Regions from separate parts of the Streptomyces sp. NPDC015532 genome, predicted to be linked through region 1. Evidence: riboswitches for the same ligand, from Rfam matches in the RefSeq annotation. Region 1 holds a riboswitch; each other region holds the start of a gene.
The links. A riboswitch is a leader RNA that binds a small molecule or an ion and turns the genes downstream of it on or off. The one in region 1 is predicted to bind cyclic di-AMP.
Positions count from the first base shown of each region.

Region 2: it holds a riboswitch for cyclic di-AMP, as region 1 does, so the genes downstream of both, ACF07B_RS14875 (transglycosylase family protein) here and ACF07B_RS14220 (peptidoglycan DD-metalloendopeptidase family protein) in region 1, are expected to answer to the same signal.
Region 3: it holds a riboswitch for cyclic di-AMP, as region 1 does, so the genes downstream of both, ACF07B_RS16935 (transglycosylase SLT domain-containing protein) here and ACF07B_RS14220 (peptidoglycan DD-metalloendopeptidase family protein) in region 1, are expected to answer to the same signal.

Region 1 covers NZ_JBIBSY010000003.1:659,024-668,763, reverse strand. Annotated here, with positions in the region: gene ACF07B_RS14230 (TetR/AcrR family transcriptional regulator) at 86-706, shown strand; gene ACF07B_RS14225 (SGNH/GDSL hydrolase family protein) at 968-1,753, opposite strand; gene ACF07B_RS14220 (peptidoglycan DD-metalloendopeptidase family protein) at 2,025-2,939, opposite strand; cyclic di-AMP (ydaO/yuaA leader) riboswitch at 2,944-3,101, opposite strand; gene ACF07B_RS14215 (tyrosine-protein phosphatase) at 3,742-4,539, shown strand; gene ACF07B_RS14210 (DUF6126 family protein) at 4,562-4,678, opposite strand; gene ACF07B_RS14205 (helix-turn-helix domain-containing protein) at 4,705-5,343, opposite strand; gene ACF07B_RS14200 (aspartate aminotransferase family protein) at 5,500-6,900, opposite strand; gene dxs (1-deoxy-D-xylulose-5-phosphate synthase) at 6,897-8,849, opposite strand; gene ispG (flavodoxin-dependent (E)-4-hydroxy-3-methylbut-2-enyl-diphosphate synthase) at 8,877-9,740, opposite strand, start outside.
Region 2 covers NZ_JBIBSY010000004.1:87,454-97,193, reverse strand. Annotated here, with positions in the region: gene ACF07B_RS14890 (globin domain-containing protein) at 1-137, opposite strand, end outside; gene ACF07B_RS14885 (cytochrome P450) at 340-1,611, shown strand; gene ACF07B_RS14880 (transglycosylase family protein) at 1,926-2,795, shown strand; cyclic di-AMP (ydaO/yuaA leader) riboswitch at 2,979-3,172, shown strand; gene ACF07B_RS14875 (transglycosylase family protein) at 3,177-3,875, shown strand; gene eno (phosphopyruvate hydratase) at 4,249-5,535, shown strand; gene ACF07B_RS14865 (septum formation initiator family protein) at 5,656-6,132, shown strand; gene ACF07B_RS14860 (DUF501 domain-containing protein) at 6,172-6,813, shown strand; gene ACF07B_RS14855 (exopolyphosphatase) at 6,810-7,790, shown strand; gene ACF07B_RS14850 (NAD(P)/FAD-dependent oxidoreductase) at 8,394-9,740, shown strand, end outside.
Region 3 covers NZ_JBIBSY010000004.1:551,048-560,787, forward strand. Annotated here, with positions in the region: gene ACF07B_RS16930 (CocE/NonD family hydrolase) at 293-2,290, shown strand; cyclic di-AMP (ydaO/yuaA leader) riboswitch at 2,985-3,143, shown strand; gene ACF07B_RS16935 (transglycosylase SLT domain-containing protein) at 3,149-3,910, shown strand; gene ACF07B_RS16940 (HAD family hydrolase) at 4,126-4,935, opposite strand; gene fahA (fumarylacetoacetase) at 5,547-6,776, shown strand; gene recQ (DNA helicase RecQ) at 6,999-9,008, opposite strand; gene ACF07B_RS16955 (hypothetical protein) at 9,299-9,740, shown strand, end outside.

The DNA.
Region 1 (9,740 bases):
ACGGCGGGCGGGCCGGCGGGTGCCGGTCCGGGCCGCCCCCGCTCCTGTCGGGGCTTCCGCCGAAAGGGCTGTGTAGGGTTGCCGCGTGGCGAGAGTCCGGTTGAGCGTGGCGGAGCGGCGTGAGGAGTTGCTGCGGGCCGCCGTCGAACAGATCGAGGCGCGAGGCGTCGCGGCGGTACGGATCGCCGACGTGGCCTCGGCCCTCGGCGTGAGCAACGCGTTGGTGCTGTACCACTTCTCGACGAAGGAGAAGCTGGTCGCCGCCGCGTTCACCTACGCCGCCGAGGACGACCTCGCCCATCTGCGCAAGCTGCTCGGCCGCCGTACGACGGCGCTGCGGCGCCTTCGGGCCGCCGTCCGCTGGTACGCGCCGACGGGGCAGGCCAAGGGCTGGCGCCTGTGGATCGAGGGCTGGGCGGTCGCCCTGCGGGAACCCGCGCTGCGCGAGGTCACCCGTGATCTCGACCGGCAGTGGAAGGCCGCGATGACCGAGGTGATCGCGGAGGGCGTGGCCGCCGGCGAGTTCCACTGCCCGGACCCCACGAGCACGGCCCTCAGGCTCACTGCGCTGCTGGACGGACTGGCGGTCCAGATGACGGCGTACTCCGGAGCGGTGTCACGGGCGCGGACCCAGGAATGGGCGGACGAGGCACTCGCCCGCGAACTGGGCCTGGAGCGCGCGGCCTTGATGGCGGCGGTGCGATAGCGGGCACGGCGTCCGGTCCCGGCCTCCCGGCCCCGTACCGCGCTTCCCCCGCTCCCCGGCTCGGACCGCCGTACGGGCCGTCGTCCCGGATCTCGCCGGGAGCGACCGGTGCCCTGATCCCCGTCCGGTGCCCTGATCCCCGTCCGGTCCAATGATCCCCGTCCGGTCCAGGGTGCCACGGGCCCCTGACCAGGCCGGCCGGGCGCCCGGGTACCGGTCCCGACCGGTCCGACCGGGCCCGCCGACCGGGCCGGTGCCGTCTCAGGCCACCGACTCGATGCGCAGCTTGATGTCGTCCGGGGAGAGAGCGCCCTTGGCCGCGACGTGATCGCCCGAGGACTCCCCGCGCAGCCGCCGTCCGATCCACGGGACGAGGTACTCGCGCGCCCACTGGATGTTGTCGCGGCGCACCTCCAGCGTGCCGCGCGGCGGCAGCGGCGGCCAGGGCTGGTCCGGGTCGGCCGGGACCTCCAGGCCGAGGAGCTGTCCGGCACGGAGCGCCACCCGGGTGTGCCCCTCGGGCGAGAGGTGCAGCCGGTCACCGTCCCAGGCGCGGCGGTCCTGGATCGTCTTCAGGGACCAGAGGTCGAGGACGGGACAGCCGTAGCGGTCCGCGATGGCACGCACATGTCCGTTGTACGTGGCGATCTTGCCGCGCAGGTGCTTGAGCACGGGGACGCCACGGGTGTCGAAGCCGGTGGTCACCAGGACGGTGCCCACGGCGGAGGTGAGGTCGGCGATCGCGCGCTCGAAGCGTTCCGCGACCTCGTCGGGGTCGGTGCCGGGGCGGATGATGTCGTTGCCGCCGGCGCAGAACGAGACCAGGTCCGGGCCGAGTTCCTTGGCCCTCTGGAGCTGGGTCTCGACGATCTGGTCGAGCAGTTTGCCGCGCACGGCGAGGTTGGTGTAATCGAAGTCGCCTTCGGGCCTGCGGTCCGCGAGAAGTACCGCGAACCGGTCGGCCCAGCCGACGAACGCCCCGTCGGGCCCAGGGTCGCCGACGCCCTCGGTGAAGCTGTCCCCCACCGCCACGTACGACCCGATCACTGATCTGTTGTCACTCTTCGAATCGTCTGCCACATGGAGCATGATTCACCTTTTGATGTGAGCTACGCGACCGTAGGGAAGGGTTGACGACCGGTGAGATAAGCCACTCGCCAAGCATTGGTCAACTCCGGAATAAGGCTTGAGACAAGGGCGTTGGAGCAGCGATCACCCAGAGGCCGTCGCCACGGACGCACCGAAGGCCGGACCCAGGGGATCGTGGGGTCCGGCCTTCGGAGATCTTCCTGCCGTCAGGAGCAGGAGGCGGGGGGTGTCAGCCCACGGCGACACCGTGCGAGCGCAGGTACGCGACCGGGTCGACGTCGGAGCCGTAGTCCGGCGTGGTGCGGATCTCGAAGTGCAGGTGCGGTCCGGTGACGTTGCCCGTCGCGCCGGAGAGACCGATCTGCTGCCCCTCGGTCACGGTCTGCCCCGCGGAGACGGACAGCGACGACATGTGGGCGTACTGGGAGTACTTGCCGTCGGCGTGCTGGATGACGACCTGGTTGCCGTAGGCGCCGCCCCAGCCCGCGGAGACGACCGTGCCCGCGGCTATGGACTTGAGCGTGCTGCCGGTCGGGACCACGAAGTCCACGCCCGTGTGGTAGCCGCTGGACCACATGCTGCCCGCCACCTTGTAACCGGTGCCGACGGAGCTGCTCGCGACCGGCAGGGTGTAGCCGGAAGAGCCGGCGGTGGAAGCGCTGTCGGTGGAAGCGCTGGTGGAGGGGGTCGGGTCGGTGGCCGGGGCCGCCTGGCCGGACTTCGCCGAGGTGGTCGTCCGGGTGGCGGTGTGCGTGGCCGAGTGGGCGACGGCGGCCTTCTTGCCGAGCGACAGCTTCAGACCGGGGTGGATCAGCGACGGGTCGCCGCCGATGGCGGAGCGGTTGTCGGCGTAGATCTTCTTCCAGCCGCCGCTGACGTTCTGCTCGTCGGCGATCTTCGAGAGGTAGTCGCCCGACCTCACCGCGTACGTCTTCGTCGTGGCGGCCTTGGCGGCCTTCTTCACGGGAGCGGCGGTCGCCGCCTTCTCGACATGCTGCGCGACGGCGGTGGCCGGGGTCGCGGCGTGGGCGCCGGTGGCCCCCATCAGGGGCAGCGCGAGTGCGGCGCCACCGGTTCCGGCCACGGCGATCGAGCGGGTGAAACGGAGGGACTTGGGACGGCGGTGCTTACCCTTCGCGGGCATGACGATTTCCTCTCCGGCGCCTGCGGGGTGAGCTGTCGGGTGCGGGCTGGAGATGCCCGGCCGCGCTGCTGCGCGGCTGTACCCCTAGCCTGTTCCGGAAATCGGACCAGGCGCGGAACCTGTGGGTCCCCCGCTCCTGCCGTGTACGGGTGAGTGTGCGGATTCCGGGCGGCGGCAGGATTGGGCGTCCGTCCGGATTGAGGCAGAACGTAAGCGACATGAGAGCGCGTCGACAACTATGTGCGGTTTCTGTGCGCTCGCCTTTCTTGATCCATGCGGAAACCGCCGTCACCCTCCGTGGAGTGACGATCTTCCGGCCCTCTCAACCCCCGGGAAAGTGACCGGTGTTGAGATAGGAGGACGGCAACGCATCGTCACGAATATGACGCTCCTCACGCGACTCGGCCCAGGGCGCCCTATTCCAGGGCTAGTTGTCACTAAGGTGCCTATTCGGACAGAACAGACAGATGCAGCATCGGCGGATATCCATCACATCCGGACCCCTGGTCGAAATGGCGCACATAACGGAGCACGCCAATGCCGCTTTTCATCGCAATTGCCCCATGAGGCCGAAGCGGCCGGGGGTACGCGATCGACCCGCCCCGTCATTCGAACAATCATTCGACACCGGGCGGCGCAAAGTGCCGTCTCCAGGGCGTTCCGTCCGGAAGGGGTCGCCTGTGGACAACTCATTGCCCGAGGAACCCATGTCGTATCGTCGAGAGCGCGAGCCGGTACAACTGCCGACGAGCGGCGCCGAGTCCAGCCCGGCGACGCCGGCGGCCGAATGGGAGGAGCCCCCGTGACGCAGCAGGTCCCGTCGACCGAGCCCGAGCTCGGCGGAGTGCGTAACTTCCGCGACGTGGGCGGACTGCCCACCGTGGACGGCCGGCGTGTGCGTCATGGGCACCTGTTCCGCAGCGGCCACCTCGCCCACGCCACGGAGGAGGACGCCGCGTTCCTCTCGTCCCTGGGACTCCACACGATCTTCGACTTCCGCAACGCCGCGGACCAGAAGCTGGAGGGCCCGGACGTCGAACTGCCGGGCGTGCGGAACGTGAACCTCCCGCTGAGCGACCCGGCGGACGGCAGCGAGTTCTGGAAGATGGTCCGCGACGGCGATCTCGACCAGTTGCGCGCGATTCTCGGCGACGGCAAGGGCGAGAACCGGATGATCAACTCCTACCGCACGATCATCAAGGAGCGCACGGCCGAACACTCCGAGGTCCTGCGCTCGCTGGCCGACGACAGCGTGCCCGCGCTGATGCACTGCGCGGCGGGCAAGGACCGCGCCGGGCTGTCCATCGCGGTCACCCTGCTCGCCCTCGGCGTCGAGCGCGAGGCGATCGTGGCCGACTACCTGGAGTCGAACGCCGCCCACCGCCGTTACAAGGTGCACCGCAACGGCTCCTCGGCCGGTGCCTACTCCCCCGAGGTGATGGAACTGCTCAGCCCGCTGTTCGACGCGCGGGCCGCGTATCTGACAGCCGCCTTCGAGACCATCGAGGAGACCTGGGGCAGCGTCGAGGTCTATCTGGAGCAGGGACTGGGACTGACGCCGGAGCTGCGGGACCGCCTGCGCGGGCGGCTCCTGGACTGAGCCGCCCGCCGGGACCGGGCCCCTACTGGTTCTGCGCGCCCAGCGTGAAGAGCAGGTAGATGAAGGCCGCGAACAGATGGCCGACGGCGACGTAGATGATCAGCCGCACCCACAGAGCGCGCGGGAACCTGTCCTCCATGGAGCGGTGGCGTTCTGTGGGTTCGGTCATGACGTCTCTCCCGAGGTGGGGTGGCCGGTCGCCGGCCCGAGGCACAGCGCGGCGACGGGGCTCTGCAGCAGGGTGTGTACGAAGAGGAGCTCGGCTCCGTCGCGCTCGGCGGCGGCGATGCGGTGCGGGGTCAGCGAGTCGAAGTGGGCGCTGTCTCCCGGCGCGAGGACGTGCGCTGTGTCCCCGAGGCGCAGACTGAGCCGCCCCCCAAGGACGTACAGCCACTCCTCGCCCGGGTGGACGCGCACGATGTCGCCCTGCGAACCGTACGGGACGTGCACGCGCAGCGCCTGCATGCCGCGGGCCGCGGCGCCCGCCTGCCAGTAGGTCCAGCCCCCCGCCGGGGCCGCTTCCATGTCGGCGGCCCGTACGATCGCGTCACGGTCGGGGACCGCCTCGCCGAGCAGTTCCGAAACCGTCGTACCGTAGACACGCGCGAGCGTGAGCAGCATCGGCAGCGAGGGCTGGCGCTGCCCGGTCTCCAGCCGGGAAAGATGGGCGGGCGAGAGTCCGGCCGCGCGGGCGGCGGCCTCCAGCGTGAGGGAGGCGCTGCGGCGCAGGGCGCGGAGCCGGGGCGCCACGGCGTGCAGCTCGGCGGACGGCTCGTCGGCCGTCCCTGGGTCGGCGGGGCTCATAGGACCATTGAGCCAAACAATTGCCTCTGGGGCAATTTTCTTGCCCCAGAGGCAAAATGCCTGGCCGGACACGCTCCACCATGCCCGACCGCGCCGGGGCCGCCTCGCCGGCCGCACCCGCGAGGCCTCGCGGCGGCGCGCCGGTCCGGCCGGGTCTCAGCGGTTCGCCACCGCCTGCTTCACCAGCGTCTTCCCGAAGTCCCACATCAGCCCGCCGCCGTTGTGCGCGTCCTCCATCACCGCGGTGAAGGCCTCCACGAACCGGTCGACGTCCCGCTCGTCGATGACCAGCGGCGGGATCAGCTTGATCACCTCCAGGTGGTCGCCGGAGACCTGGGTGAGGATGCGGTGCCGCTGGAGCAGCGGGACGACGACCATCTGCGCGAACAGGCCCTTGCGCGCGGCCTGGAGCATGGTCCAGCGACCGCGTAGCTTGAGCGAGGCGGGCCGGCCGAACTCGATGCCGATCATCAGTCCCCGCCCGCGCACCTCGCTGAGCAGTTCGTAGCGGTCGACCAGGGCAGCCAGCCGGGACTTGAGCAGTTCTCCGGTGACGCGCGCGTTCGCGACGATCTGTTCGTTCTCCATCACGGAGAGCACCGCGAGACCCGCCGCCATGGCCTGCGCGTTGGAGCCGAAGCTCGCGGAGTGCACGAGGACCCGGTCCATGGAGGAGTAGACCTTCTTGAAGATCCAGTCCTTTCCGAGGGTCGCGCCCACCGGCACATAGCCGCCGGAGAGCGCCTTGGCGACACACACCAGGTCCGGTTCGACACCCTCCTCGTGCTGGTAGGCGTAGAAGTCCCCGGTCCGGCCGAGGCCGGTCTGCACCTCGTCCGCGACGAGCAGTGCCTTGTGCCGGTGCAGCAGCTCCTGGGCGGCGCGCAGATATCCGGGCGGGGACGCGTGGACGCCCTTGCCCTGGATGGGTTCCACGATGAGCGCGGCGACGTCGCCCTTCTTCAACTCCCTTTCCAGGGCGTCGAGATCGCCGAGCGGCACGGCCGTGTCGGGCAGCAGCGGTGCGAAGCCGTCGCGGAAGCCGTCCTCGCCGTTCACCGACAGGGAGCCGGTGGTCAGTCCGTGGAAGGCGTGCGAGCAGTACAGGATCCGCGGCCTGCCGGTGGCGTACCGGGCGAACTTCAGAGCGGTCTCGACCGCCTCCGTACCGCTGTTGCCGAAGAACACCCGGTCCAGGTGCGGGCTGTGGGTGAGCAGCCGCTCGGCGAGCAGGCCCGGCAGCGGCTGGCAGTCGAAGCGGGTGAGGTCGGCGAGCGAGGCGTCCAGGACGTCGTGCAGCGCCCGCCGGACGACGGGGTGATGGCGGCCGAGGCCCATCACCCCGAATCCGGCGAGCATGTCCAGGTAGTCGTTGCCGTCGGCGTCCCAGAAGTGCGCGCCCTCGGCCCGCTCGTAGACCTTGTCGAAGCCGATGGTGTGCAGCATGCGCGGGAGCTGGTGGTTCAGGTACTTCGTGTGCAGTTCGTAGCGCTCGGCTCCGCGCTCGGCGAGGAGCGCGCCGAGGTCGAACTCCCCCTTCTGGGCAGGGTCGGTCATTCCTGTTTCTCCTTGGACGACTCTTCCTCGGCCGGCCGGTCGGCGGCCTCGATCGGCTCGTACGCGGCCTTGGCCCGCTCGTCCCTGATGGCCAGTCCGGCGCTGATCCGTCCGGCGATCTCCACGGGCGTGAGCCCGATGTCGGCGAGCACCTCGGACCGCTTGGCGTGCGCGAGGAACTGCTCGGGGATGCCGAACCGCCGTACGGGCACGTCGACTTCGGCGTCCCCGAGGGCCAGCGAGACGGCGGCGCCGACGCCCGAGGCTCTGCTGTTGTCCTCGACGACGGCGACGAGCCGGTGTTCGGCGGCGAGGTGCGGCAGCGCCGGGTCGACGGGCTTGACCCAGCGCGGGTCGACGACGGTGCAGCCGATGCCGCGGGCCTGAAGCAGGTCGGCGGCCTGGAGGCAGACCTGGGCCATGACGCCCACCGCGACGAGCAGGACCTCGGGACGCTCGCCCCGGTGCAGGACGTCGAGCCCGCCCACACGGTCCACCGCGGGGATCACCGGACCGACCGACTCCTTCGGGAAACGGATCAGGGTCGGCGCGTCGTCCACGGCGACCGCCTCCCGGAGCTGGGCCTTCAACTGGTCGGCGTCGCGCGGAGCGGCGATCCTGAGGCCGGGTACGACCTGGAGGATCGACATGTCCCACATGCCGTTGTGCGAGGCGCCGTCGACACCGGTGACCCCGGCCCGGTCGAGGACGAACGTCACACCGCAGCGGTGCAGCGCGACGTCCATGAGGAGCTGGTCGAAGGCCCGGTTGAGAAAGGTCGCGTACACGGCGACGACGGGATGCAGACCGCCGGTCGCGAGTCCGGCCGCGGACACCGTGGCGTGCTGCTCGGCGATGCCGACGTCCCACACCCGGTCGGGGAACCGCTCGGCGAACTTCCCGAGCCCGACTGGACGCAGCATGGCCGCCGTGATGGCCACGACGTCCGCCCGCTCCTCGCCGATCCTGACGATCTCGTCGCCGAACACGGAGGTCCAGGAAGGGCCGTTGGACGGCGCGAGGGGCTCGCAGGTGAGCGGGTCCATCACGCCGACCGTGTGGAAGTGGTCCTCCTCGTGCGCGAGCGCGGGTTCGTAGCCGCGCCCCTTCTCCGTCAGACAGTGGACGAGCACGGGCCCGTGGAAGCGTTTCGCCCGGCGCAGCGCGGACTCCACGGCTCCCACGTCGTGACCGTCGATGGGGCCGACGTACTTGAGCCCGAGGTCCTCGAACATGCCCTGGGGCGCGAACGCGTCCTTGAAGCCCTTCTTCGCGCCGTGCAGCGACTCGTAGATCGTGTTGCCGACGAGGGGGGTGCGCAGCAGGACGTCCTTGCCCCAGGCGAGTACCCGCTCGTAGCTGTCGGTGGTCCGCAGGGTCGCGAGGTGGTTCGCGAGGCCTCCGATGGTGGGGGCGTACGAGCGTTCGTTGTCGTTGACGACGATGATCAGGGGCCGGTCCTTGGCCGCGGCGATGTTGTTCAGCGCCTCCCAGGCCATGCCGCCGGTCAGCGCGCCGTCGCCGATGACCGCGACGACGTGGCCCTTCTCGCCCTGCACCTGCCGGGCCTTGGCGAGCCCGTCCGCCCAGCCGAGCGCCGTGGAGGCGTGGCTGTTCTCGATGACGTCGTGCTCGGACTCCTCGCGGGAGGGATAGCCGGAGAGGCCGCCCTTGCCACGCAGCTTGGAGAAGTCCTGACGCCCTGTCAGCAGTTTGTGTACGTAGCTCTGATGGCCGGTGTCCCACAGGATGCGGTCGAAGGGCGACTCGAAGACCCGGTGGAGGGCGATGGACAGTTCCACCACTCCCAGATTGGGTCCGAGGTGACCGCCGGTCCTGGCGACCGCGTGCACCAGGAACTCCCTCACCTCTTCGGCCAGTTCACCGATTTCCGCCTCGGACAGCGCCTTCAGGTCGCGTGGTCCCCGGATGTTCTCCAGAATCGTCACGTCGGGCCCCCTCTCGGTCCGTGCTGATCAGCTCACGGTGACGGCCGGTTCCCCGGACGCGACGCCGTCGTTCTCCATCTGCTCGGCGATCTTCATCGCCTCGTCGATGAGCGTCTCGACGATCTTCGACTCGGGGACGGTCTTGATGACCTCGCCCTTGACGAAGATCTGCCCCTTGCCGTTGCCGGAGGCGACCCCCAGATCCGCCTCCCGTGCCTCGCCGGGACCGTTGACGACGCAGCCCATGACGGCGACGCGCAACGGGACCTCCATGCCTTCCAGTCCGGCCGTGACCTCGTCGGCCAGCTTGTACACGTCGACCTGGGCACGCCCGCAGGACGGGCAGGAGACGATCTCCAGCCGCCGCTGCCGCAGTCCGAGGGACTCCAGGATCTGGATGCCGACCTTGCACTCCTCGGCCGGCGGCGCGCTCAGCGAGACCCGGATGGTGTCGCCGATGCCCTCGGAGAGCAGCGCCCCGAACGCGACGGCCGACTTGATGGTCCCCTGGAACGCCGGACCCGCCTCGGTCACGCCGAGGTGCAGCGGGTAGTCGCACTGGGCGGCCAGCTGCCGGTAGGCGTTGACCATCACGACCGGGTCATTGTGCTTGACCGAGATCTTGATGTCCCGGAACCCGTGCTCCTCGAAGAGAGAGGCCTCCCACAGAGCCGACTCGACGAGCGCCTCGGGCGTCGCCCTGCCGTACTTCTCCAGCAGCCGCCGGTCGAGCGAGCCGGCGTTGACGCCGATCCGGATCGGGATTCCGGCGTCGTTCGCGGCGCGCGCGATCTCCTTCACCTTGTCGTCGAACTGCTTGATGTTGCCGGGGTTCACCCGCACCGCCGCGCAGCCGGCGTCGATGGCCGCGAACACGTACTTCGGCTGGAA
Region 2 (9,740 bases), on a different contig from region 1:
AGCGCCGCGAAGAGCCGGTCCCGCTGCCGTTCCATGTCCCGGGCGAGATCCGCCGGGAACAGCGCGCGGAGCTCCGGGTTGTGGCGGAAGAGGTGCGAGTAGAAGTACTTGACCGCGAACTCGGCCCGTCGTTCCACGACCGCGAAGCTGGATCTGAGTATTTCGGGGTCCACGGCAGGAAGTAGGAAGGTGCCGGGCGCCGAGGTCAAACAGCCGGCCATGTCCGGACGGTCCGGGGCGAACCGGGCGGCAGGGGCTCTCCGCGCCGCCGCGCGCGACGGGGGGCGTCCGGTCGCCGGGCGGCCGGGGGGCGCCGCCTCCTGCGGATACGGTCGAGGAGTGACCGAGTACGAAGCCTCCGCCAGCGCCGCCCCCGAACTCTTCACCTGGGAGTTCGCCACCGACCCCTACCCGGCCTACGCCTGGCTCAGGGAGAACGCGCCCGTGCACCGCACCCGGCTGCCCAGCGGGGTGGAGGCCTGGCTCGTCACGCGGTACGCCGACGCCAGACAGACGCTCGCCGACCAGCGGCTGTCCAAGAATCCCGCGCATCACGACGAGCCCGCGCACGCGAGGGGCCGGACCGGGATCCCCGGGGAGCGCAAGGCCGAGCTCATGACGCATCTGCTGAACATCGACCCGCCGGACCACACCCGGCTGCGGCGGCTCGTCAGCAAGGCGTTCACGCCGCGGCGCGTGGCCGAGTTCGCCCCGCGGGTGCAGGAGCTGACGGATCAGCTCATCGCCGGGTTCGCGGCCCGGGGTTCCGCGGACCTCATCCACGAGTTCGCCTTCCCGCTCCCCATCTACGCCATCTGCGACCTGCTCGGCGTCCCGCGCGAGGACCAGGACGACTTCCGGGACTGGGCGGGCATGATGATCCGGCACGGCGGCGGGCCGAGGGGCGGGGTCGCCCGGTCCGTGAAGAAGATGCGCGCGTATCTCGCCGAGCTCATCCACCGCAAGCGTGAGGCGCTGACCGCGGAGCCCGCACCGGGCGAGGACCTCATCTCCGGGCTCATCCGCGCCTCCGACCACGGCGAGCACCTCACCGAGAACGAGGCCGCCGCCATGGCCTTCATCCTGCTCTTCGCCGGGTTCGAGACCACGGTCAATCTCATCGGGAACGGGATGCACGCCCTGCTCACCCATCCCGGGCAGCGGGAGCGTCTCCAGGCCTCCCTCGCGGCCGGGGAGCACGGGCTGCTGGAGACGGGTGTCGAGGAACTCCTGCGCTACGACGGCCCCGTGGAACTGGCCACCTGGCGGTTCGCCACCGAGGACGTGCGGATCGGCGGGCAGGACATCGCGGCCGGCGACCCCGTGCTCGTGGTGCTCGCGGCCGCGGACCGTGACCCCGAACGTTTCGAACAGCCGGACACGCTCGATCTCGCACGACGTGACCTTCAGCACTTGGGCTACGGCCACGGCATCCACTACTGCCTGGGCGCGCCGCTCGCCCGGCTGGAGGGCCAGACCGCGCTCGGTACGCTCCTCGGCCGACTGCCGGACATCCAACTCGCCGGAGAATCGGCCGATTTGCGCTGGCGTGGAGGTCTCATTATGCGTGGATTGCGCACACTTCCGGTGGAGTTCACCCCGGTCAAATAGGCCTGGACCGGCCCATCGGTGACCCTTCGGCATCCTCGCCGAAGGGGTTCTTCCGCATACCGGAAGGAGTGCCCTTGCGGCTAGCGGAACATGATGCTCCATCAAATCTGTGATCTTCGCGTGATCTGTACTGCATCGACTTGTAACCAGCGTTCGAGTGCGACTACCTTCACCCATCAACGCGGCGCCTGCGCTTCTTGGTTCACAGGGGCCGCGGTATTCCCCGCTGTCACTCGAAAGGCCTTCGTATGCTCTCCGGGAACGGCCGTCACCGTCGCCCTCGTCAGGCCCCGGCACTCATCGTCGCCGCAGGGGTGACCGGATCGGCGATCGTCATCCCGCTGCTCGCGGCGGCGAGCGCGAGTGCGGCCGACGGAACCACCTGGGACCGGGTGGCACAGTGCGAGAGCGGTGGCGCGTGGAGCGCCGACCAGAGCAACGGGTACTACGGCGGCCTTCAGCTCGACCAGGAGAACTGGGAGGCGCACGGCGGCCTCGACTACGCCCCGAGGGCGGACCAGGCCAGCCGCTCGCAGCAGATAGCCGTCGCCGAGAAGGTGCTCGCCGCCAAGGGCCTCGCGGCCTGGCCGACCTGTGGGCCGCTCTCGGGTCTCAGCAAGGACTCGGCCGGCGTCAGCGTCGACACGGGCGTGGCCGGCGATTCCTCGAACGGCGAGGACGAGTCCGGTTCGTATGTTTCGTCCGGCCTGGCGACGGCGCCCAGTGCGTCACCTTCGGATGATTCGTCTGCTTCGTCCGGTTCTGATGACTCCTCGGACGCGGCCGGCAGTACCGCGGAGCCCAGCGCCTCGCAGAGCTCCGACGGCTCGGACACGGCGACCGGCAAGGGTGGCGAATCGGCCAAGCCGGGCCAGAAGGAGGCTTCTTCGAGCCCCTCCGACGCCCCGAGCACCGGCACCGGGCGGCACCGCGGCGGGGATGCCGCGGAGAGCGCGACCGGCCGCGCCGACAGCACCGCCGGGCGGCATGCCGCGAGCGCCGCCGAGGACACCGCGTACGTCGCGGACGTCATCGACAACCTCTGGAAGGTTTCCGACGAGCTGGGCCTCGACGGCGGCTGGGCCGACCTGCCCGCCGCGGACACGGCGCCGACCGACAGCGGTCCCGGCCTCGTCGTACCTGGTCGGAGCATTGCGGACACGGCCGAAACGGTGCAAAAGTAGCGGGAGTTCGCGTCATGGTTCGCTGTGGAATGTCCCATTTGGCGCAAGTGAGAGATGGGTCTCAGAAGCCCTGATCGTCTTTGAATTTCCGGCGATCGACTGCTTACGGTCGTGACCGCTCGCCACAGCGGGCTCCGACGGTCGCAACGCCGAATCCTGCCAGCGGCCGTACGGGAACAGTCGTCGCGTCATGCGCCGTAGGCAGGAGCGGGGGACCCAAGGTAAGTGCCGGGCCCGGGAGTTGAGAGACACCCGGGAACGGCTTGGGGTGAAGCCGCGTGCCGGACGTCCTGGAGACAGGACCGAAGGAACGCGGCCGGGCAACTCAACCGGCCCGAACCCGACAGCTCACCTCGCAGGCGTCGGTGAGGGGATCTCTCCATGCTGTTCTCCAGCAAGGGCAAGCACCGCCGCCCGAACAAGGCCACCCGCGTCGCCACGCTCGCCGGTGTCACCGGCGTCGCCATCGCCGCTCCGCTGATGGCGGCCGGCAACGCCTCCGCCGCCACCGCCTCCGAGTGGGACGCCGTCGCCCAGTGCGAGGCCGGCGGCAACTGGTCGATCAACACCGGCAACGGCTACTACGGCGGACTCCAGTTCTCGTCCTCCACCTGGGCCGCGTACGGCGGCACCGCCTACGCCTCCACCGCCGACCAGGCCTCGAAGTCGCAGCAGATCGCCATCGGCGAGAAGGTCCTCGCCGGACAGGGCAAGGGCGCCTGGCCGACCTGCGGCGTGGGCCTGTCGAGCGCCGCGTACGGCGGCGGCTCCGCCCCGGCGGCCCCCTCGGCCCCCTCCACGTCCAGCGGCTCGCAGAGCGCCCCCGCCACCCGGACGACGGAGCAGCCCGCCTCCCGTTCCGCGGAGCGCCCCGCCGCCCAGAAGACCGTCACCACCCCGACCGGCAAGAAGGTCAAGAAGGGTGACGGCGAGTACAAGGTCGTCAAGGGCGACACCCTCAGCTCGATCGCCGAGAAGAAGCACGTCAAGGGCGGCTGGCAGAAGCTGTTCAAGCTGAACAAGGACATCGTCGCCGACGCCGACTTCATCTACCCGGGCCAGCAGCTGCACCTGCGCTGAGTGCCGCGGCGCGCCGGTGCCGTGTGGTCGCCTTCGGCGGAGGGCGACCATCTCTCGGGCGGCGCGCGCTCGCTCCCGGGCCGGATTCCGGCTCGCGTACGAGACGCACGACAGTTCCCCTTCCGAACCGGGTCTTTTTGGGAAAGGCCCGGTGAGGGTCCCCGTCCCCACGGGCTCCCCGCTCCGGCGCGTGTTCCCCCGCACGCGCCGGAGCGGGGTTTTTCATTTCCTTTTTTGTTCCGTTCAGGAACAATGTGTACGCTCGGTTCCGCTCAAGGGGTGGTCGATCGGCTGGCCGATCCCCGTGGGCCGGTTAGGCTCATCCCGCAGGGCTGCCGAGTCCTGCGTACCCGCGTCACATCCCAATAAGGAGATGCTCGTGCCGTCCATCGACGTCGTCGTAGCCCGGGAAATCCTGGACTCCCGAGGCAACCCCACGGTCGAGGTCGAGGTCGGCCTCGACGACGGCAGCACGGGTCGTGCCGCCGTTCCGTCCGGCGCCTCCACCGGAGCCTTCGAGGCCATCGAGCTTCGCGACGGTGACCCCAACCGCTACCAGGGCAAGGGTGTCGAGAAGGCCGTCCTCGCCGTCATCGAGCAGATCGGCCCGGAGCTCGTCGGCTACGACGCCACCGAGCAGCGCCTGATCGACCAGGCGATGTTCGACCTGGACGCCACCGACAACAAGGGCTCGCTCGGCGCCAACGCCATCCTCGGCGTCTCGCTCGCCGTCGCGCACGCCGCTTCCGAGGCGTCCGACCTGCCGCTCTTCCGCTACCTGGGCGGCCCGAACGCGCACCTGCTGCCCGTTCCGATGATGAACATCCTGAACGGCGGCTCGCACGCCGACTCCAACGTGGACATCCAGGAGTTCATGATCGCCCCGATCGGCGCGGAGTCCTTCTCCGAGGCCCTGCGCTGGGGCGCCGAGGTCTACCACACCCTCAAGAAGGTGCTGAAGACCAAGGGTCTGTCCACCGGCCTCGGCGACGAGGGCGGCTTCGCCCCGAACCTGGAGTCCAACCGCGCCGCCCTCGACCTCATCCTCGAGGCCATCAAGGAGGCCGGTTACACCCCCGGCGAGCAGATCGCCCTCGCCCTCGACGTCGCCGCCTCCGAGTTCTACAAGGACGGCGTCTACACCTTCGAGGGCAAGGAGCGCTCCGCCGCCGAGATGACCGAGTACTACGCCGAGCTCGTCGCGGCGTACCCGCTCGTCTCCATCGAGGACCCGCTGTACGAGGACGACTGGGCCGGCTGGAAGGTCATCACCGACCAGCTGGGCGACAAGGTCCAGATCGTCGGCGACGACCTCTTCGTCACCAACCCGGAGCGCCTGGCCCGCGGCATCGAGGAGGGCTCCGCCAACGCCCTGCTCGTCAAGGTCAACCAGATCGGCTCGCTGACCGAGACCCTGGACGCCGTCGAGCTGGCCCAGCGCAACGGCTTCAAGTGCATGATGTCCCACCGCTCCGGCGAGACCGAGGACGTCACCATCGCCGACCTCGCGGTCGCCGTGAACTGCGGTCAGATCAAGACCGGCGCCCCGGCCCGCTCGGACCGTGTCGCCAAGTACAACCAGCTCCTGCGCATCGAGGAGATCCTCGACGACGCCGCGGTGTACGCCGGCCGCAGCGCCTTCCCGCGCTTCAAGGGCTGAGCCCCCGCACGGCTCAGGCAGCGTCCTCCGTACGTCCCCGTACCCGGTCCCGTACCGTGTGCGGGGACGTACGCACGTGACGGGCCTCTACGACGGGCCGGTACTGGGGAGGCGGGAATCATGGCCGTGAAGGACCGGGACCGGTTCTCCACCTCGACCAGGCTGAAGCTGCTCGGCGAGCAGACGGCGGCCAGGGTCTACCGCTCCCAGACCAAGCGGCAGGCGCGCCGCTCCCGGCTGACCGGCCGGGCCGCGCTGCTGGCCATGGTCCTGTGCTCCCTCATCGTCGCCCTCGCGTACCCGATGCGGCAGTACGTCTCGCAGCGCGCCCAGATCGGCGACGTGGAGCGGCAGCGGGAGCAGGCCCGCCAGCGGGTCGAGCAGCTGCGCGACCTCAAGGCGCGCTGGCAGGACGACGCGTTCGCCGAGCAGCAGATCCGGCAGCGGCTGCACTATGTGATGCCGGGAGAGACCGGGTACGTCGTGATCGACCCGGACGCCGCGAAGCAGTCCCGTGCCGAACGGGGCACCGCAGACCGCCCCTGGTACACCAATGTCTGGGACGGCGTGGACAAGTCCGACGCCGCCGACCACTGACGCCCCATGAACTGACCAGAAAGACACGTGACTCACGGCATGGAAACGCCACCGCCCACCACCCCGCGCACCGAGCCCACCGACGCCGACGTCGAGGCCTTCAAGCAGCAGCTCGGACGGCCCCCGCGCGGGCTGCGCGCGATCGTGCACCGCTGCCCCTGCGGCCAGCCGGACGTGGTGGAGACGGCGCCCCGCCTCCCCGACGGGACGCCGTTCCCGACCACGTACTACCTGACGTGCCCGCGGGCCGCGTCCGCGATCGGGACGCTGGAGGCCAACGGGGTCATGAAGGAGATGACCGAACGGCTGGCCACCGACCCCGAACTGGCCGCGGCCTACCGCGCCGCCCACGAGGACTACATCGCGCGCCGTGACGCCATCGAGGTCCTTGAGGGCTTCCCGAGCGCGGGCGGCATGCCGGACCGGGTGAAGTGCCTGCACGTCCTGGTGGCGCACTCGCTGGCCGCCGGGCCGGGCGTCAACCCGCTCGGCGACGAGGCCATCGCGATGCTGCCGGAGTGGTGGCGCAAGGGCGCGTGTGTCACCCAGGCCGGACCGCCGGCCGGCGAGGGGCCGAAGGCGGAGGGCTCCGCCGAGTCCACCGGTTCCACGGAGGCCGCCGGTTCCGCCGAGTCCACCGGTTCCACGGAGGCCGCAGGTTCCGCCGAGGACGGCCGGTGACCCGCGTCGCCGCCGTCGACTGCGGTACGAACTCCATCCGGCTCCTGGTGGCCGACGCCGACCCGCGGACGGGCGAACTCACCGACCTGGACCGGCGGATGACCGTCGTCCGGCTGGGCCAGGGCGTCGACCGCACCGGCCGGCTCGCCCCCGAGGCGCTGGAGCGGACCTTCGCCGCCTGCCGCGCGTACGCGGAGGCCATCAAGGAGCACGGCGCCGAGCGGCTGCGCTTCGTCGCCACCTCGGCCTCCCGGGACGCCGAGAACCGGGACGAGTTCGTGCGCGGCGTGCTGGACATCCTCGGCGTCGAGCCGGAGGTCGTCACCGGGGACCAGGAGGCCGAGTTCTCCTTCACCGGCGCGACCAAGGAGCTGGCCGGGCGCGACGACCTCGCCACGCCCTACCTGGTCGTGGACATCGGCGGCGGCTCGACCGAGTTCGTCGTCGGCGCCGAGGGGGTGCGCGCGGCCCGCTCCGTGGACATCGGCTGCGTGCGGATGACGGAACGTCACCTCGTCCGCGACGGTGTTGTCACCGACCCGCCCACGGCCGAACAGGTCGCGGCCATGCGCGCCGACATCGAGGCAGCCCTCGACCTCGCCGAGGAGACGGTCCCGCTGCGCGAGGCGCGCACCCTGGTGGGGCTGGCCGGCTCGGTCACCACGATCGCGGCGATCGCGCTGGACCTCGTCGCGTACGACTCCGAGCGGATCCACCACTCCCGCGTCTCCCGCGCACGCGTCCGCGAGATCACCGAGTGGCTGCTGCGCTCCACCCACGCCGAGCGCGCAGCCGTTCCCTCGATGCACCCGGGCCGGGTGGACGTGATCGGGGCCGGCGCCCTCGTCCTGCTCTCGATCATGGAGCGGTCCGGGGCGGAGGAGGTCGTCGTCAGCGAGCACGACATCCTCGACGGCATCGCCTTCAAGGTCGCCGAGGACGCCGAAGCCGGCGACAGGGCGACCGACGCACGGTGACGCGTCGAGAACGGGCGTGAGACGGCCCCGGCGTCCCTTTTCCGAGGGGGCCGGGGCCGTCGCGGCTCCAGCGGCCGCGCGGGGCTCCTGGAGGCCCTGTCCGGCAGTGCCGTGGGGGTCGTCCGGCGGCGCCGCGGAGGTCGTCCGGCGGTGCCGCGCGGGCGTGGCACTGGTCTCCTTTACTACTGCTCGGTAGCCTCGGCTGAGCGGCTCGGATAGCGTATGAGCGTGCCCGAGGGGGTTCTGGAACCCCTCCGGCGAGGCCCCGTCGAGAAACTTCGTGAAGTTCTTCACAAGGAAAAGGCCCCTGCCGGGCGACGAAGGGGCCACTTGGGCCCTTTCGCGGGGCCACGGCGGTCCGGCAGCATGCTCGGTGAAGCGTTGCGGCAGCGTTTCAGGGCCGTGAAACACAGGTGCGGTCCGCTGGGCCGAACAGGTTGGGCCGCAGCTCACGCGGTGTTGACAACGGTACGAACCGCACGGTGGTCCACCCCTGCCGCCATGGCCTCGATCACGAGGGCGGCGGAGTGTAGCAGAGCCCCTGCCCAAGCTTGTGAAGGGGCGCACGAGCGACCCCCCGGAAGCAGGTGGATACTCGATGGCATGAGCACCACGGAGCGTCCCAGGATCCTCGTAGTAGGCGGTGGGTACGTAGGCCTGTACGCAGCTCGGCGCATCCTCAAGCAGATGCGCTACGGAGAGGCGACCGTCACGGTCGTCGACCCCCGGTCGTACATGACCTACCAGCCCTTCCTCCCCGAAGCAGCCGCCGGCAGCATCTCGCCGCGGCACGTCGTCGTCCCGCTGCGGCGTGTACTTCCCAAGGCGGAGGTCCTCACCGGCCGGGTCACCACCATCGACCAGGACCGCAAGGTTGCCACGGTCGCCCCCCTCGTGGGCGAGGCGTACGAGCTGCCTTTCGACTACCTCGTCATCGCGATGGGCGCGGTCTCCCGCACCTTCCCGATCCCCGGCCTCGCCGAGCAGGGCATCGGCATGAAGGGCATCGAGGAGGCCATCGGCCTGCGCAACCACGTCCTCGAGCAGCTCGACAAGGCCGACTCCACCACGGACGAGGACGTCCGCCGCAAGGCGCTGACCTTCGTCTTCGTGGGTGGCGGCTTCGCCGGCGCCGAGACCATCGGTGAAGTCGAGGACATGGCCCGCGACGCGGCCAAGTACTACAGCAGCGTGTCCCGCGAGGACATGCGCTTCATCCTCGTCGACGCCGCGGACAAGATCCTTCCCGAGGTCGGCCCCAAGCTCGGCCAGTACGGCAAGGAGCACCTGGAGAGCCGCGGTGTGGAGATCTACCTCTCCACCTCGATGGACTCCTGCGTCGACGGCCACGTGGTGCTGAAGAACGGCCTCGAGGTCGACTCCAACACGATCGTCTGGACGGCCGGCGTCAAGCCGAACCCCGTTCTCTCCCGCTTCGGTCTGCCGCTCGGCCCGCGTGGCCACGTGGACACCCAGACCACCCTCCAGGTGCAGGGCACGGACTACATCTGGGCCGCGGGCGACAACGCCCAGGTCCCGGACGTCGCCGCCCGCAAGGCCGGTGTCGAGAACGCCTGGTGCCCGCCGAACGCCCAGCACGCGCTGCGTCAGGCCAAGATCCTCGGCGACAACGTGATCTCCGGTATGCGGGGCTTCCCGCAGAAGGAGTACGCGCACGCCAACAAGGGCGCCGTGGCCGGTCTCGGTCTGCACAAGGGCGTCGCGATGATCGTCATGGGCAAGATGAAGATCAAGCTCAAGGGCCGTCTCGCCTGGTACATGCACCGTGGCTACCACGGTCTCGCCATGCCGACCTGGAACCGCAAGATCCGCGTCTTCGCGGACTGGACGCTCGCGATGTTCCTCAAGCGCGAGGTCGTCTCCCTGGGCGCCATGGAGACTCCGCGCGAGGAGTTCTACGAGGCCGCCAAGCCGGCTCCGGCCGCCCCG
Region 3 (9,740 bases), on a different contig from region 1:
GTCGATGACACGGTTTGTCGATGTGTCGCTGCCATCACTCAAGTCAGCGTATCCGGTCACGTTTCGATCACCACGAGCGCCCACCGTCCCCCGGTCCGCTTCGCTCCGCCAGACGGTAGGCGCGAGTACACCCGGAAGGCACACGGGAAGCACCTGCGTGCCCCAACGGCGGGTACCCCGGCTCACGGGCGCCACCCCGTCACCGACGGTATGTTCATGATCAGATGATGTGAACCGACTCGCGATGACATGCGGCGAAATGCCCGGCATTCCGCCCTCTGAGGTGGCGCTCATGCACATCCGTACGTCCTTTCCTTACGAGACCACTCACGAGGACGTCCTCATCCCTCTCCCGGACGGCACCCGTCTGTACGCCCGGATCTGGCGGCCGCTGACCGAGGAGCCCGTACCGGCGCTCCTGGAGTACCTCCCGTACCGCCTGACCGACTGGACGGCCCCGCGCGACCAGCAGCGCCACCCCTGGTACGCCGGGCACGGCTACGCCTCCGTCCGCGTGGACGTGCGCGGCCACGGCAATTCGGAGGGACTGCCGGGGGACGAGGACGTGGGGACCGAGCCGGACGACGGGGTGGAGGTGGTCTCCTGGCTGGCGGCCCAGCCCTGGTGCTCCGGCCGGGTCGGCATGTTCGGGATCGCGTGGGGCGGTTTCGGCTCCCTCCGGATCGCGGCCCGCGCGCCCGAGCCGCTCAAGGCGATCGTCACGGTCTGCTCGACCGACGACCTCTATGACAACGACGCGCACCACGCGGGAGGTTCCGTCCTCGCCGTCGACACGCACGCCCGGTCGGCCCGACTGCTCGCCTTCGCCGCCCGCCCGCCGGACCCCGCGCACGTGGGCGAGGGCATGTGGCGGGACATGTGGGAGAAGCGACTGGAGGCGGTCGGCCCCGCCGCGCACACCTGGCTGGCGCACCAGACCAGGGACGCGTACTGGCGCCACGGCAGCGTCCGCGAGGAGTACGGGGCCATCCGCGCCGCGGTCCTCGCGGTCGGCGGCTGGCACGACCCGCACCGCGACACGGTGCTGCGTCTGGTGCGGAACCTGCCACCGGATCGCGTACGAGGTCTCATCGGCCCCTGGTCCCGCCAGTACCCGGACCGGAGCCTGCCGCCGGGCCCGGCGATCGGCTTCCTCCAGGAGACGCTGCGCTGGTGGGACCACTGGCTCAAGGACAAGGAGACGGACGCGCTCTCCGTCCCCCTGCTGCGCTCGTACGTGATGGACGCGCACCCTCCGGCGACGGTGTACGCGCGGATCCCCGGCCGCTGGGTGGGCGACCCGGCCTGGCCCTCCCCCTCGGTGACCCCGGTCGCGTACGCGCTCCAAGGCGCCCCGCTGCCGGTGCGGTCCCCGCAGCACACGGGGGTCGACGCGGGCCGGCTGTCCCCTTCCGGCGACGAGGCCGACCTGCCGCCGGACCAACGGGAGGAGGACGCACGGTCGGCCTGCTTCGAGTTCGAGGTGCCGGAGGACATCTGGGTGCTGGGCCGCCCCCGGGTCAATCTGCGGCTGACGTCCGCGGCGCCCAGGGGCCAGGTGATCGCCCGGCTGTGCGACGTGGCCCCGGACGGAGCGTCCACGCTCGTCACCCGCGGCGCCCTGAACCTCTCGGCGCGCCAGGGCCCCGACCGGGCGGTCCCCTGGGAACCGGGCACCACGGAGAACGTGGTGTTCGACCTGAACGCCATCGGCTACGCGTTCCCGGCGGGCCACCGGATCCGGCTGGGCGTCTCCTCCGCGTACTGGCCCTGGATCTGGCCCCAGCCGGGCTCGGAGGCGGGCTTCACCCTGGAGCCGATCGGCAGCGTCCTGGAACTCCCGGTACGGGCAACGGAGTCGGACCCCTCGGTCGCCTTCGAGGAACCGGAGCAGTTCGAGCCCCTCGGCGTGACCGTCTCCGCGACCCTGGACGAGCCGCGCCCCCGACGTCTGGTCCTGCGCGACGTGGCCGCGCAGACCTGGCGCCTGGAGGAGAACCCGGGGCGCGGCGGCACCCGCGTGTACCCCGACGGCCTCGAATGCACGGAGGACGCCCGGGAGACGTACACGATCGACGCCACGGACCCGCTGTCCGCCCGCGCCCACTCCACCTGGTCGATCCGGCTGCACCGCCCGGACCTGCCGTGGGACGCCCGCGTCGAGACGGTCTCCGCCGTCACCTGCGACGCACAGGACTTCGTCACGACCGACGAGCTCGTCTGCAAGGACGGGGACGAGGTCGTCTTCCACCGGACCTGGGAGAAGCGCATCCCGCGCACAGCCGGCTGACTGGGCTCACGGGCACGGGAGTTCACTCCCCCGGACCCCCGCGCACCCCATGCCCGGGCCGGCGTGACGCGCTCACGGCGCGAGCGCCGGCGTATCGCCGCGCGCCGGACAGAGGCCGGACAGCGACAGGACGGCGCCGGTACAGCGGCAGGTCAGTGGCGTGTGGCTCGCGTGGCGAACACCGTTGACGCGAGGCGCACTTCACCGGCCACCGGCCCGGGTCCGGCTCGCGTCCTCGGGCAGCTTCGGCTCGCGTCCGGGCGGCTCTGGCTCGCGTCCGGGCGGCTCTGGCTCGCGCAGACGCGGCGCTCCCACCGCCGGACGGCCACGTCCCCCATGTGTCCCGCGCCACAATTCCCGCCGCATCAAGGGCCGCTCGGCGCCCCGCGAAGGGCTCGGCGGCGACTCCCACCACAAGCGCAATGCCCGAATTACCCCCTCATGACGCCTTGATGCTCTTTGGTCTGGTGAGTTGAGTCACCGGCGAGGTCGGCCCCCGACGCGCACCCCTCCCGGCCCAACCCGTTTGCCAAAGGCAAGTTGAGGATCCAATTCCGGCGCAATCGGACTTTTTACCCGCGCATCAACCAGGAGAAAGCGATCTTCGCGGTCAAATCTCATCTTGTTTCGGACATGTGCTCTCGCATACGTTCTGGTCGACCCCGGGCGGATCGCCGAATCCTGCCGCCGCCCGGCAACCCATCGACCCACGCACGGCAGGAGCGGGGGAACCACAGGTAAGCCGCCGATCCGGGCACACCGGACCGGCTTGGGGTGAAGCCGCGCTCACAGCGCGGCCGGGCATCTCCCGCCCGAACCCGACAGCTCACCTCGCAGGCGTCGGAGAGGACTTTCGTCATGCCCGTACGAGGCAAGCACAGCCGCATGAAGACCAACGTCATCACCCGGGGCATGATCGCCGCCGGAACGGGCGGTCTCGCCCTCGCCCTCCCGCTCGTGAGCGCGACCGGCGCCAGCGCCGCCACCCCGGCCCAGGCCCCGCAGGCCGCACACACCGCGGTGGTCCCCAACGTGCAGCTCGTCACCTACAAGGTGGTCGCCGGCGACACGCTGTCCAAGGTGGCGCAGAAGTACCCCAAGAGCGGCGGCTGGAAGAAGCTGTACGCGGCGAACCGCGCGGTCATCGGTGACAACCCCGCCCTGCTCCGTCCGGGCCTGAAGCTGACCGTGGGCACGAAGACGCTGAAGTCGACGACCGTCAGCACCACGGCCAAGGCGACCACCGCCGTCGCCAAGTCCAAGGCGACCACCGTCACCCAGGCCGCCGCCAAGACGTACGCCAACAACCTCGACGGCTGGATCAAGGAATCCCTGGACGTCATGGCCAAGGCCGGCATCCCGGGCAGCTACGACGGCATCCACCGCAACGTGATCCGCGAGTCCTCCGGCAACCCCAACGCCATCAACAACTGGGACTCCAACGCCGCCGCGGGCATCCCCTCCAAGGGCCTGCTCCAGGTGATCGACCCCACGTTCCAGGCGTACCACGTGGCCGGCACGTCGTGGAACATCTACGACCCGGTCGCCAACATCACCGCGGCCTGCAACTACGCGGCCGACAAGTACGGCTCGATGGACAACGTCAACGGCGCCTACTGATCGCACCCCGCACCGCGCACCCCGCACCGCGCACCACGTCTTCATCCGCACCCGCCGACGGCGCCCTCCCGGCCCGTCGGCGGGTGCGTTGCGGTCGCGTCACCGGCTGCGCTCCGAACATGCCGGCGGAAGCGGGTCCGCGAGTGCGGCAGCGAGCCTCGCTGCCGCACTCCGCACCGCTGGGGCCTTTGGCCTCGCCGGGCAGACGGGATTTGTCAGAAGCCGAAGAGGCGCTCCAGCACGACCGCGATCCCGTCGTCCTCGTTCGACAGGGTGATCTCGTCGGCGACCGCCTTCAGTTCCGGATGGGCGTTGGCCATCGCCACACCGCGGGCCGCCCAGTCGAACATCGGGATGTCATTGGGCATGTCACCGAACGCGAGCGTGGCGTCCGGGGTGAGCCCGAGGTGCGCCGCGGCGAGAGCCAGTCCGGTCGCCTTGGTCACCCCGCATGGCTGGAGTTCGACGGTGCCGGGACCGGACATGGTGACCGTCGCCAGCGAACCGACCACTCCCCGTGCCGCCGACGCCAACTCGTCGTCGGACAAAGAGGGGTGACGGAGCAACACCTTGCTGATCGGCTCCGCCCAGAGGTCGTCCCGGCGCGGCACCCGCACCGCCGGCAGCGTCGGATGCGGCATGACATAGCCCGGCTCGATGAGCGTCAGCCCGTCCACGCCGTCCTGGTCGACCGCCGCGTACAGCAGCCCGACCTCCGCCTCGATCTTGCCGAGCGCCGTCTCCGCCAGTTCCCTGTCCAGGGTCACCGACCACAGCATGCGGTCCGTGCCGGCGTCGTACAGCTGCGCCCCCTGCCCGCACACCGCCAGTCCCTCGCCGCCGAGTTCATCGAGAAGCGGTCGCACACGCGGTGCGGGTCGGCCCGTGACCACGAGATGCCGGGCACCCGCCTGGGTCACCTTCGCCAACGCGGCGCGTGACCGGTCGGAGAGGGTGTCGTCGCCGCGCAGCAGCGTTCCGTCCAGGTCAGTGGCGATGAGTGAATATGCAGTCGGAGCGGCCATGATCCGAAGAATACGGATCGAACGACTCATCGGCCCGGCCTGAACCGGACGACGTCCGGTATCCCGTCAGCATCGCCGTTCACCGCACGGTGGTAAGCGCGTTGCGACCGCTTCGGATCACCCAGGCTCCACTTCCGTCCACACCGACTTTCCCGCACACGACCGACCACAACTCCCCAACACCCCCTGCATCAAGGCCAACTAGCCATCAGGCCACCTCGGTCGCCGCACACACCACGCCGGCCATCGGGGCCTGGCATCGGCAAGTCCGGCCGCGGGCATGCCCGTTGGGCGGGGCAGCGATGAACCCCACCCCCTATGAGCGGCGCGCCACAGAACCGAACGAGGCAACCCCGGAACGGCCTCGGGCAGGCGCGGGCAGGCCGGTGAAGCGCGGCCACCGAACCGAGGAACGGCACCCGTCGTCCGGCTTCGACGCACCCACGGACCACCGATCTCCGGCTCAGTGCGGGACCAATACGGACATTGCAAACCCTTTAGGCCCTGCCGCAGTGGGGACACTCCCCCGTAACGTGTGCCCCGACCACATGAAACGCGTGGAACGCATGGATCACATGGCGAGTACGAATCCGAAAGCGAGGCACCAACCGATGCCCCCCTTCGATGTCCCCGAGGGCGACCCCTTCGGCCCGCACAACCTGCCGTACGGCGTGTTCTCCCTGACCGACCCGGCCGGCGACCCCGAACGACGCGTCGGCGTACGGCTCGGCGACCACGTGCTCGACGCGGGCGCGGCCGCCCGATCGCTCGGCTCCCCTTACGCCGGGCTGCTCGCACAGCCGACCCTCGACCCGCTGCTCGCCGCGGGCCACACCGCCTGGTCCGATGTCCGGCGCGCGCTGACGGCCTGGGTGACCGTCCCGGCCCACCGGGAGACCCTCGCTCCCCATTTCCACCCGCTCACCGACGTGACACTGCACCTCCCCTTCACCGTCGCGGACTACGTCGACTTCTACGCCTCCGAGAACCACGCCCGGAACGTCGGCCAGATCTTCCGGCCCGATGCCGCCGACTCCCTCACGCCGAACTGGAAGCACCTGCCGATCGGCTATCACGGCCGCTCCGGCACGGTCGTGGTGTCCGGCACGGATGTCGTCCGTCCCTCGGGCCAGCGCAAGGCCCCCACGGACGCCGCCCCGGTCTTCGGCCCCTCGGTCCGCCTGGACATCGAGGCGGAGGTCGGCTTCGTCGTCGGCACCCCCTCGGAACAGGGCCGTCCGGTGCCCCTGAGCGACTACCGCGACCACGTCTTCGGCCTCTGCCTGCTCAACGACTGGTCGGCGCGCGACGTCCAGGCCTGGGAGTACGTCCCGCTCGGTCCCTTCCTCGGCAAGTCCTTCGCCACGTCCGTGTCGGCGTGGATCACCCCGCTGGACGCCCTCGACGACGCCCTGGTGGCCCCGCCCGTCCGCACGCACCCCCTTCTCCCCTATCTCGACGACGCCTCCGAGGAACCGGGCGGCTACGACCTCCGGATCTCCGTGGCCCTCAACGGCCACGTCGTCTCGGAACCCCCCTTCTCCACCATGTACTGGACGGCCGCCCAGCAACTGGCCCACATGACGGTCAACGGCGCCTCCCTGCGCACCGGTGACCTCTACGGTTCCGGAACCGTCAGCGGCCCCTCCGAGGGCGAGCGCGGCTCGCTGCTCGAACTCACCTGGAACGGGCGCGACGTCCTCGAACTCCCCGACGGCAAGCGCACGTTCCTCGAGGACGGCGACGAGGTCACCATGACGGCCTGGGCTCCCGGTCCGGGCGGGACCCGGGTGGGCCTCGGCGAGGTCCGGGGCCGCATCACGCCGGCCGTCTCCCGGTAGAGGCCTCCGGGGCCGGCGCCTCAGGAGGCTCCGGCAGAGGCCTTGGGCGAGGTACCCGGCGGGAACGAGTCCGGGTCCGTGTCACGGTGGCCAGGATCCTGGCCACCGTGCCCCACGGGGCTCGCCGAGGGTCCACCGTGCCCCCACGGGGCTCGCCGAGCCGCGGGACCGGCTGGACCGGTGGTGCGTCGCCCCCGTCCCCGGTCCGCCGCGTCGGGCCGGCTACATCCAGTCCTCGGGCTCCGGCTCCTGGTCCAGCTCGGGCCAGTCCGGGTCCGGTCCCGTGGCAGCCGCCGCAACCGGTGCGGCCTCGGGTCTGCCGCTGTCCCCCGCGGCCGCGGGCGGACCGTCGGCGAGCGAGGCGAGCACCCCGACGACGCCCTCCCCGTACGTCGTCAGCTTCTTCTCGCCCACCCCGCTGATACCGCCCAGCTCCTTCACGGAGGTGGGCCACACGGTGACGATGTCCCGCAGCGTGGCGTCATGGAAGATGACGTACGCCGGAACTCCCTGTTCGCGTGCCTGCTCCGCCCGCCAGGCACGCAGCGCCTCGAAGGCGGGAACGAGCTCGGCGGGCAGTTCGACCGCCGCCGCCTTGGCCTTGCGCTCACCCTTGGGCGCCGACGACCGGGACGTGACCGGCTTCGGCGCCTCCTTGCGCAGCGGCACGTCGCGCTCGCGCCGCAACACCGTCCCGCTCGCGTCGGTCAGCACCAGCGTGCCGTACTCACCCTCGACCGCGATCAGCCCCTGGGCCAGCAACTGCCTTACGACACCACGCCATTCGGCCTCCGCCAGGTCCTCGCCGATACCGAAGACGGACAGCTGGTCGTGGTCGAACTGGATCACCTTGGCGGTCTTGCGCCCCAGCAGGATGTCGACGATCTGGCCCGCGCCGAACTTCTGGCCCCGCTCACGCTGGAGGCGCACCACCGTGGACAGCAGCTTCTGCGCCGCGACCGTGCCGTCCCAGGTCTCCGGAGGCGTCAGACAGGTGTCGCAGTTGCCGCAGTCCGGGGTGTCGGGGTCCTGGCCGAAGTAGGCCAGGAGCTGGGAGCGCCGGCACCGGGCCGTCTCGCACAGGGCGAGCATCGAGTCCAGATGGGCGGTGGCCCGGCGCCTGAACGCCTCGTCGCCCTCCGAGCCCTGGATCATCTTGCGCTGCTGGACCACGTCCTGAAGGCCGTAGGCCATCCAGGCCGTGGAGGGCTGTCCGTCCCGGCCGGCGCGGCCCGTCTCCTGGTAGTAGCCCTCGACCGACTTCGGCAGGTCGAGGTGGGCGACGAAGCGGACGTCCGGCTTGTCGATGCCCATGCCGAAGGCGATCGTGGCGACCACCACGAGGCCCTCCTCCCGAAGGAAGCGGGACTGGTGCGCGGCACGCGTACCCGAGTCCAGGCCCGCGTGATACGGCACCGCCTCGATGCCGTTGCGGGCGAGGAACTCGGCGGTCTTCTCAACGGAGTTGCGCGAGAGGCAGTACACGATGCCCGCGTCGCCCACGTGCTCCTCTCGCAGGAAGGACAGCAGCTGCTTCTTCGGGTCGGCCTTGGGAATGATCCGGTACTGGATGTTGGGGCGGTCGAAGCTCGCCTCGAAATGACGGGCCGCGGGCATGCCCAGGCGCTGCGTGATCTCCTTGTGCGTCGCCCGTGTGGCGGTGGCCGTCAGCGCGATGCGCGGGACGTCCGGCCAGCGCTCACCGAGCAGCGAGAGCGCCAGATAGTCGGGACGGAAGTCGTGGCCCCACTGGGCGACGCAGTGCGCCTCGTCGATCGCGAAGACGGAGATCTTCCCGCGGGACAGCAGGTCCAGCGTGCTTTCGAGACGCAGCCGCTCGGGGGCCAGGTAGATGAGGTCGAGCTCGCCGGCCAGGAACTCCGCCTCGACCACGCGCCGCTCGTCGAAGTCCTGCGTGGAGTTCATGAACCCGGCGCGCACGCCCAGCGCCCGCAGCGCGTCCACCTGGTCCTGCATGAGCGCGATGAGCGGGGAGACCACCACACCCGTACCCGGTCTGACCAGGGAAGGGATCTGGTAGCAGAGGGACTTTCCGCCACCGGTCGGCATCAGGACGACGGCGTCACCGCCCGCCACCACATGGTCGATGATCGCTTCCTGCTCGCCGCGGAAGGCGTCGTACCCGAAGACTCGGTGGAGTGCGGCCAGTGCCTCGCTCTCGCCCAGCGTCTCCGTCGCGTCCGCTTCGGTCATCACACCCGTCCCGCCCATCTTTTCGTCCCCCGTACGTCGCGCCTCGACCACTGCGTCCACGATAGGGGTCCGCGCCGACAGTCCGAGAGTTGTCCACAGGCTGCGAGGGACCGGCTTCCCTACGTATCGGCGCTTGTCCGGTCTCACCCCGCCGCACGGCGCGCCCCGACGGGGTTCAACCCGTTGGCCCCGCTCGCATGGCGGTGCTTCGGGGCCGAGGGACATGCTGCTCGGGCGGGAGGAGGGGGCCCGCAGCCGACGGACCCGTGCAGTCCGTACGCCTCTCTCGTTCCCCTAGGAGTCCTCGCATGCCCCAGCGTCCCCTCCGGACCGTCATCACCCTCGTGACAGCCGCCGCCGCGTCGCTCGCCCTGTCCGCCGGCCCCGCCCCGGCCGCGGACCGCCCCGCCGACCCGAAGACCTTGCGGGATCTGGCCACGGCGTACCTGGCCAGCGTCAAATACCTCGACGAGAAGGTCGCCCTCGCCGACGGATACGTGCCCCGCCAGTGCTCCTCGGACCCCGCGGGGCACGGCAGCATGGGCTACCACTACTTCAACGAGTCCCGCTACGGCTCGCTCGATCCGGCGAAGCCCTCGGCGCTCCTGTTCGAGGACGGCAAGAACGGAAGGCGCAGGCTCGCCGGGGTCGAGTGGATCGTCCTGGACTCGGACCAGAACCTGAAGACCAGCAAGGACCGGCCGTCCATGTTCGGCGGCCAGAAGTTCGAGGGTCCGATGCCGGGTCACT